DNA from 4 places in the Streptosporangium sandarakinum genome. Region 1 is predicted to be linked to each of the others. Evidence: riboswitches for the same ligand, from Rfam matches in the RefSeq annotation. Region 1 holds a riboswitch; each other region holds the start of a gene.
The links. Region 1 has a riboswitch for cyclic di-AMP ahead of ACQP10_RS11600 (C40 family peptidase). Riboswitches for the same ligand answer to the same signal wherever they lie in the genome.

Region 2: another riboswitch for cyclic di-AMP. It lies ahead of ACQP10_RS29040 (coiled-coil domain-containing protein); the one in region 1 lies ahead of ACQP10_RS11600 (C40 family peptidase).
Region 3: another riboswitch for cyclic di-AMP. It lies ahead of ACQP10_RS30025 (hypothetical protein); the one in region 1 lies ahead of ACQP10_RS11600 (C40 family peptidase).
Region 4: another riboswitch for cyclic di-AMP. It lies ahead of ACQP10_RS13990 (CHAP domain-containing protein); the one in region 1 lies ahead of ACQP10_RS11600 (C40 family peptidase).

The regions. Positions count from the first base shown of each region.
Region 1 covers NZ_CP192034.1:2,468,197-2,470,387, reverse strand. The annotation lists gene ACQP10_RS11605 (hypothetical protein) at 1-191, opposite strand, end outside; gene ACQP10_RS11600 (C40 family peptidase) at 393-929, opposite strand; cyclic di-AMP (ydaO/yuaA leader) riboswitch at 1,039-1,198, opposite strand; gene ACQP10_RS11595 (serine hydrolase domain-containing protein) at 1,793-2,191, shown strand, end outside.
Region 2 covers NZ_CP192034.1:6,304,020-6,306,210, reverse strand. The annotation lists gene ACQP10_RS29040 (coiled-coil domain-containing protein) at 1-928, opposite strand, end outside; cyclic di-AMP (ydaO/yuaA leader) riboswitch at 970-1,106, opposite strand; gene galT (galactose-1-phosphate uridylyltransferase) at 1,202-2,191, opposite strand, start outside.
Region 3 covers NZ_CP192034.1:6,527,139-6,529,329, reverse strand. The annotation lists gene ACQP10_RS30030 (DUF4253 domain-containing protein) at 1-195, shown strand, start outside; cyclic di-AMP (ydaO/yuaA leader) riboswitch at 482-619, shown strand; gene ACQP10_RS30025 (hypothetical protein) at 860-1,621, shown strand; gene ACQP10_RS30020 (alpha/beta fold hydrolase) at 2,009-2,191, shown strand, end outside.
Region 4 covers NZ_CP192034.1:3,035,678-3,037,868, reverse strand. The annotation lists gene ACQP10_RS13995 (hypothetical protein) at 1-268, opposite strand, end outside; cyclic di-AMP (ydaO/yuaA leader) riboswitch at 771-908, shown strand; gene ACQP10_RS13990 (CHAP domain-containing protein) at 927-1,607, shown strand.

The DNA.
Region 1 (2,191 bases):
GACGGCGGGACACGGTGGCCGATCACGACGGAGTGCTCGCCGCGGACGGTGACGGAGTCGCCGGGCCACGGATCGCGCGGCGCGGGAGACGGGCTCGCGCCGGTGACCAGGGCGGCGCCCGCCATCGCCAGGATCCCGGCGAGCACGGCACGACGCTCCGCCGGGACGCGCTGCTCTGTCGGGACGCGCACACGCCCGATGGTAGCGACGGGCCCCGGACGCCGACCGGCGGCGTCCCGGTGGCGCGGCGGGCGCGCCGCGGGGTCCGGCGGCGTCGCGGCACGTCCCGGGCCGGACCGGCCCCGGATGCGCGGCGGCCCCGCCCGTCCCTTCGCGGGACGGGCGGGGCCGTCTTCCCGGTCACCTCCCTGGCGGGCGGCGGCCGGAATCCGTCAGGCTCCGGGCCGGACCGCCCCGGAGAAGGAGGACCGGTAGTACCCCTTCAGGGGGACGACCCTGACGGTCTTGCCGCTGCTCGGCGAGTGGACCATCCTGCCCTTGCCGACGTACATGCCCACGTGGCCCTTGCCGTAGAAGAACAGCAGGTCACCGGGGCGCAGGCTGCTCCACGAGACCTTCTTCCGCACGGATCGGTACTGGCTGGTCGTGACCCTGGGGAGGGAGACGCCGGCCTTGCGCCACGCGTACCGGACGAGACCGGAGCAGTCGAACGCGCCGGGACCGGAGGCTCCCCACCGGTACGGATCGCCGATCTGCTTCTTGGCCGTCGAGACGGCCCTCGCGGCCTTCACCTTCTGCAGCGCGGTCCTGCTCAGCGTGGTCTTCTTCGCCTTCGCCGTCTTCTTGGCGCTGACGTGCGCCGCGGAGGCGGCGGAGGCGGCGACCGGGCTCTCAACCCGAGAGGCGGTGCTTCTGACCTGGAGAACGGAGCCGGTTTCCGTGTCGGCCAGCGCGGCCGTGGAGCTCATCGTGACCGCTCCGGCGGAGGCGGTCACGGTGAGGGCGAAACCACTGGCACAAACGCGAAGAAAGCGCGACGAACGGGGGTTAAGCAGGGTGGTAGACAGGATTTCTCCTTGGGACTTCCGCTGACGCCTACCGGGTTAGCTGACGGGTTCGGGCAGGGAAGAAGCCCTACGGCGCGTCGGACGCGCCGATTCACCCCTGGCCGTGTCTCACGGCCGGTGGGTCCCCGGCTCCGTGCCTCCTGGCTGCACGGACTCGGCAGGCCGCCGCAGGTGGGAGCGTCTCTCGCCGGGCGCGGCGGCCGAATGGATCTTTCATGGGCTCCGGCATGACGGACCGGGCCCGGCGCGGCGGCATGGCTTGCTCGCCGCGACGCCAGAAGTTACCCCCGCTCCTCACGATTCGGCAAAGGAATCGCAAAAGAAACATAGATCGACAACGCTTCCGGTGATCGCCGAGCCGCTGTTCAGGGACCGATTTCATCGGGTGAATATGACGCTCGTCACACTTCTGTGATCAAACCGAAAAATCATGATTTTTGTGGTGCAGATCACATAATGGTTAAGATCATTGGCGGAATGCCCGGCCGTCCGGGGACGGACACGCACGGGTTCTCGCGCTCCATGTCGCCGTCGCGGCGCTCCGGGCAGGGGTGATGGCCTCCGTTCCCAGGTCGCCGGATCAGGCGACGCGGCCGATCATGCCGCCGCCTCCTCATACCCGGCTCGCGGCAAGGGACTCCGTGTATCGCGGACGTATCGAAAACCGCATACGCCGCCGCAACGGCCCCGCGTCTTCAGTGAAGGCGTGAACCATCACGCATCACTGTCGGCACCGGCTTCATCGGCCGGAAAGGACCATGATCATGGGCTCGGATTCGTTACCCGGCATCGACCGGCGGCGGCTGGTCAAATGGGGCGGGCTGGCGGCCGCCGGCGCGGTGGCGGCCGGCACGCCGCTGGTGAGCGCCGGGACCGGCCACACCGAATCGTCCGGACACGGCCGGATCCCGCCGGACACCCTGCCCGGCGGGGCCTATGACCGGTACGTGGCGCGGCTGGCCGCCGAGGGCGGGTTCTCCGGTGTGGTGCTGCTGTCGCACCAGGGCCGGACGGTGCTGTCCCGCAGCTACGGCATGGCGGACGAGGAGAGAGGGATCCGCAACCACGAGAACACCGCGTTCAGTCTCAGTTCGGCCGGCAAACCGTTCCACGCGGTGGCCGTTCTGCAGCTGGCGCAGCGGGGCAGGTTGCGGCTGACCGAC
Region 2 (2,191 bases), 3.8 Mb from region 1:
AGTACATCGAGATGTGCACGTGGTCGTAGTGGTTGGCGGTGACGCCTCCGCGGTCGGACATGGCACGCCAGCCGGTGCCGCTGTTGATCCGCTGGCGCCAGATCACGTACTTGACCCCGAGCCGCGCCCTGTTCTTGAGGACCCAGGCGGCGATCTCGTCGCCGAGCGCGACGTGCTCCGCCGTGGGCGTCGAGCCGCCGGCGCTCATCATGAAGTCGCAGGCCCGGCCCAGCGGGTGTTCGCCGCCGTCGTTCTCCGAGCGGTAGCAGCCGACCTCGTGGGGGAGGGTGAACCGCTTCCCGACCGCCCCGCGCATGATCCGGGTGCGGTCGGTGATGTTGTCGGAGCCGGCGGGCAGCTGGGGCGCCCAGCTGCCGTCGGCGCGGCGACCCGAGCCCACGGGGACGAGCGCGTCGAGCTTCCGTTTGACGTCCGCGATGGCCTTCTCGGCGTCGCGGCGCCGGGCGGCCACGGCCTCGCCCTCCTCGGCGATCCGGCCGGTGAGCCGGGTGGCCTCCTCGGCCGCCCGCCTGCGCAGGTCCCGGCTCTGGGCGAAGGTCCGCAGGTGGGCACCCTGCTGGGCGGCGAGCTGCGCGGTGACCGCCGCGCCGTCCGGCTGGGGGGCGAACAGCAGGGCGGGCAGGCCGCCGCTGCCCTGGTATTGGAGCCGGGCGATGTCCGCGACCTGCTCCCTGGCCTCGGTGTAGGCGTGCTCCGCCTCGGTCAGGGCGGTCCTGGCCCGGCTCTCGGCCTGCCGGGCCCTGCGCAGTGACTCCCGCTTGGCCGCGTAGTCCTCGATGAGCCCGTCGACCTTCTTGGTGAGCTTGGCGAGGTCGGCGCGCAGCTCGGACTCGGACGGCTTGGGGTCGGCGCCGGCGGGTCCGCCGCCGAGGACGAACGCCAGGGCGGAGACCGCGGAGACGGTCATGGCCGCACGGCGACGGGACGTGGGGGACGGGGCCGCCACGGCTCTCCTCTCCTACCGCCTACCGGGTTAGCTGACGGGTTCGGGCGGGAGAGAGCCCTTCCACCGAAGTGGATTCACCCCGGGTGCGGTGGTTCCCCGGCTTCCGGGCGACGCACCCGGAATTAGGCATATCGGACATAAAGTCCAATGGGTGAGGATAGCAATGGTAAACGGATGGTCACGCGACCCCGTTCCGTGACCGGACGCCGATCACCCCTCGGCTCACCCTTCGGCTCACCCCTCGGCCAGGGACCGCAGGCGGCGGGCCGTGTCCTCCGGCAGGACGTCGTTCACGAAGGCGCCCATGGCCGACTCCGACCCGGCCAGATACTTCAGCTTGTCGGGCGCCCGGCGGATGCTGAACACCTCCAGGTGGGCGTACGACAGGTCCCGGCCGGTGTGCACCGGCGCCTGGTGCCAGGCCGCCACGTACGGCAGCGGCACGCCGAAGAGCCCGTCCAGGGCGCGAAGCACCCGGGTGTACAGGGGGCCGAACGCCGCCCGCTCGTCGGCCTCCAGCGAGCCCAGGTCGGGCACCCGGCGGTGGGGGTAGAGGTGGACCTCGACCGGCCAGCGCGCCGCGGCCGGCACGAACGCCGTCCAGTGCTCGTTGGCGGCGACCACGCGGACGCCCGCCTCCCGCTCGGCGGTGAGCACGTCGGCGAACAGGTCGCGGCCGGTCCGCCTCCGGTGCCGCTCGGCCGCCCGCAGGGACAGCCGGGTCCGGGGGGTCACGTAGGGGTAGGCGTAGATCTGGCCGTGCGGGTGAGCCAGGGTGATGCCGATCTCGGGGCCCCGGTTCTCGAAGCAGAAGACCTGCTCCACCCCGGGTAGCGCCGACAGCTCCGCCGTACGGTCGATCCACGCCTCCATGACCAGCTCGACCTGCTCGGGGGAGAGCCGGGAGAAGGAGGAGTCGTGGTCGGAGGTGAAGCACACCACCTCGCACCGCCCGGTCCCCGGGCGGACCTCGCTCAGCCCGCCGACGGGGGCGGTGCCGACCGGCTGGCCGGAGAAGGACGGGAAGCGGTTCTCGAAGACCACCACGTCGTAGTCGGGCGAGGGGATCTCGGTGAGCCTGCCGGGAGCCGAGGGGCACAGCGGGCACTCGTCGGCCGGCGGCAGGAACGTGCGGCTCTGGCGGTGCCCGGCCACCGCGATCCACTCCTCGGTGAGCGGGTCGTAGCGCAGCTCGGAGGCGGGGGGACGGGGCGGCAGGTCGCG
Region 3 (2,191 bases), 4.1 Mb from region 1:
CGGCTGGTGGGCGTGGGTTTCAACACCCTTGACCTGAGCGTTGCGGCGCCCCCGACGACGGCGGAGCACGCCCTGCACGTCGCGGCCGAGCACTGGACGTTCTGCCCGGACAGCGTCATCTACAGCGCCGGCACGCTCGCCGGCTACGCCGAGCAGATCATGGGCAGGAACGCCTGGTCGTTCTGGTGGGACTGACCGGCGCGGGGGCGGGCGCGGGGCCCGCGAGGCCGGGCGGGAACGGCGGCCCGGACCACCGGGAATGGCGGCGGTGAATCACCTGTAAGTAATTCGTCGCGGCGTGTATGCCCTGGTCTGAGCCGGTTCGGGGGAGGCTAAACCCGGTCGTCTGCCCTTTCTTGGCTATAGAAGGTAGATCTTCTGGCGTTTCCATGGGTTCTGCTTTGCTTTGTCGGATTTGGCCGGTAGTGTCCTAGTCATCGGCAGGTGACCTGCACCCTCATCCGAGGGAGCGGCCGGGCCGACGTCGAATCCCGAAGCCACCAGGGCCACGGGAACCGGGGACCCACCCTTCCGGGGTGAATCCGCCGCGCACGCGGTGGTAGGGCACTCCACCGCCCGAACCCGTCAGCTAACCCGGTAGACGAGATGGAGAGGAGATCCCCCAGTGGGAGACTGCGCCACCTTCGTACCGGTATACACCATTTCAGTGCCGGTCCTCTGAGACTTTCACGCCCCCTGGGCCCTCTCGCCGCGATCGGTCGCGGCATCCCCCAGCGCTCCGTGTAGCACCACCTGATCTCCTCCTGCGCCCCTCTTCCCTGTGAGCGCGACCCCGCCGGTGCCTTTTCGCACATGGCACGCGGCTGCCCCGTTCCCTCGCGAAAGAGTTCTTTTCTTCATGCCTTCCTCCCTGGACCCCCGTAAGACCGCCCGCAAGACCCGCTACGCCGTGGCCGGCCTGATCGGCGCCGGGCTCCTCGCCTCCGCCGCCGCCGTCTCGGCCCTCCCCTCGGCCGACCACGACGTGCCCGCGGCCGGTGCCCGGGTCGCCGCGGTGACCGAGCAGGTCGCGGCCGTCGCCCCCGAGAGCGCCCCCGTCCGGGCCGCCGCGCTGAAGCCCGCCGCCGCCCCCGAGCAGGCCGCCCCCGAGCAGGCCGCGCAGGAGAAGGCCGCCCCGGCCAAGCCGCAGAAGGTCACCAAGACCGTCATGCTGAAGGGCCACACCACGGCCTCCTACTTCTGGGACGACTCCTCCGGCCGCGCCGGTGACACCGGCCTCCCCGCCAGCGGCAAGCCGATGCAGAAGGGCATGATCGCCAGCCCGAGCTGGCCGCTGTTCACCGAGGGCTACGTCATCTACAAGGGCAAGAAGGCCAAGTTCTTCGTCGGCGACCGCGGCCCCGGTGTCCCCTCCAGCAGCGGCGTCATGATCGACCTCGACGCCAAGACCTTCGCCGACCTGACCGGCGGCACGTTCAACCCCGACACCCTCGGTGTGGACGGCAACGGCGGCGAGGGCCACATCAAGGTCGACTACGTCATCACCAAGTGGGGCGACGGCCCGGGCAAGAAGAACCACCCGGTCCCGTTCTCCGCCGGCGCCTGGAACAAGCGGGACAGCGACCCGGCCAAGCCGGTCCAGATCACCGTCAAGCCCTGACAAGGGCGGCGCCGCCGAAATCGTGACGACGGCGACGGCGCCGAACCGTGGCGGTGCCGTCGCGCCGTCACGGCGCCGGACATCACGGCCATCGGGTCGTCACGGCGCCGGACCGACACGGCCGTCGCGTCGTCACGGCGCCGTCAGACCGTGGCGGCCGGAAGCGAAGAGCTTCGAACCCCAGCCTCCCCTGGACGCGGGAGCGGACGCCGGCGCAGGGCGTCCGCTCCCGTTCCGCGTCTCCGGCCCTTCGGCGCGGGGATGCCTTGCCCCGGCCTGGGCAGAATGACATTCTGTTTCGGGTCACCGGTCCGCCGGCTCCGTGCGGCGGGAACCGCCCGGGCGGCCACCCGGCCCGCCCGCGGACGGACGGGGAGAGGGAGCGACATGACGACGCGCGTCCGGGCCAACGGCATCGAGATCGCCTACGAGACCTTCGGATCTCCCGGCGACCGGCCACTCCTGCTGATCATGGGCCTCGGCGCCCAGATGATCCACTGGGACGAGGAGTTCTGCGAACTGCTCGCCGGACGCGGGCACCACGTGGTGCGGTTCGACAACCGCGACGCC
Region 4 (2,191 bases), 570 kb from region 1:
CGCCCCGCCGGGGCTTGGGCGGTCCGGGCGCCGGGCGGGCCTGCTCCATGCCCGCGGGGAGGGCGAGGCGGGCCAGTTCCCGGCGGGTGGCGGCCAGCGGGCGCGACCCGGCGCGGGACATCACCCTGACGTGGGCGCCGAGCAGCCCGGCGTGGCATGCCTCGACCACGCAGAGCAGTTGCAGGGGGGACTCCGCCCAGGCGACGGCCGAAGGCTGTTCCCGCGCGTGGTCCCGCCCCTCCTCCACGCCGGGCGATGACCCGTTCACGATCGCCTCACCGTAACCGGGGCGCCTTACGCGGCCGGGAACCGCGGGTGAACATCGGAACACGCGGGGATGCGCGGGGACCGGCACGGGTCTCGGAGGGCCCGGCGCGGGGTCCGCGCACCGCTCATATGACGCCTGGGGAGGGCGCTGAACAGGTAAAACAAACCCTCTTTAAAAAGATCTACCTTGAGGAAGGTTACAGCCGGGAGAAATCGTCCGGCACGCCCGTGTCCCACCGGCTCCGCAATGCGGAAACCCCTGCGCAGCAAGGGTTTCCGGCTCTTGCGAAAGTCTCGGCCCCGAAGTCCCCGATCTTCGTACCGGGAAGTCGACGATCATCGAAAACCGGTGTTTTCCCAAGTCAGGGCAATGCAAGAGCTTGCAATCGGCGTGGAGCAGCACGTACGTTCTACTCGTTCGCGGTGAGTACCGAGGTCCACAGACCCGTATCTCACCGGCACATTGCCCGACCGCGCATCATCGCAATCGATCCATTGGTCGATGAGCGCGGCCGCCGAATCCGCGGCTCTCGCGGAACCGGGGAACCAATTTCTGGGGTGAATCAGCGCCTTCGCGCGCCGTAGGGCACTTCCCAGCCCGAACCCGTCAGCTAACCCGGTAGGCGGTATGGAAGCGAAGCAAGGAGTCGAACCCCCGCATGGCCAAGAACCGCCTCACCCCCAAGAAGCACAACCTGGCCCGCGTCCTCGTGGGTGCGTCCATCGTCCTCGCCGGCGGAGCCGCCACCACCGTTCCCGCCCTCGCCGACAGCCACGTCTCCGGCCCGCAGGCCGAATCCGTCAGCAAGAACACCAATGCCGAGGCCCAGGCCCAGAGCCTGCCCAAGGCCAGCGCCCAGCGGGTTCTCGACATCGCCGCCAAGCAGATCGGCATCTCGGAGAACGCCGCCGGTGGCGGCACCAAGTTCCAGGACTGGTACGTCTCCAGCGAGCGCGCCAAGGAGACCGTCGCCCGTGACGGCGGCAGGACCCAGGACTACGCCAACGCCCCCTGGTGCGCGATGTTCGTCTCCTGGGTCGGCGAGCAGGCCGGCGCCCGGCACACCGTGGGCTGGGACGCCTACACCGTCTCCTACGCCAAGTGGTTCGCCGACAACGGGCGCTGGGGCCAGACCCCGAAGCCCGGCGCCGTGGTCTTCTTCGACTGGGGCGGCAGCAACGACATCGACGCCATCGACCACGTCGGCCTCGTCAAGAAGGACAACGGCGACGGCACGATCACCACGATCGAGGGCAACACCGGCAACGGCAAGGTCGAGGAGCGCGTCCGGCCGGTCTCCCAGGTCGACGGTTACGGTTACCCGGACTACAACGACTGACGGGCGCCTCACGGCTTCTCAGCCCCCTCCCCCTTCCCTCACCCCCTCCCCGCCACCCCACTCCTCCAGGGGCGGCGGGGGCCACCAGACGGCGACCCGGTACGACCGGGTCGCCGTCTCGGCTTTTCCCGACGCTTTTACCGGCCCTTCACCCGGCCGGGGCGCACCGCCGTGAACACCCGTCCACGCGTCCTCCGGGGCGCCCGGTCATGGGCCCGCCGCGAGCACCCGTCCACGCGCCGCCGTAAATCGCTTTCCGCCGAGGTCGCCCGCGCCACGGGACCGGGCCGGACGGTCCCTGACGTGCCGGATGGTCCCGGGTCGGCGGGCGTTCGCCGCGCCGTGCCGAGTTGGGGTGGGAGCGCTCCCAAACACCTGATCACGTATTTTGTCACCTTAATGACCATTCACCGCCCTGGAAACCCCGCGATGTAACGGTTACGTTTCGGCATATTGACGCGCCGGTTGCCCATCGTCCAGTCTTCGTGGGAGCGCTCCCAAAAGTGGCCTGCGCGCCACCCATCGCCGATCGCGTTCGTCGGGGGCCGGTTCGCGATGTCACCTCCCAATCGATTCGGGCGACC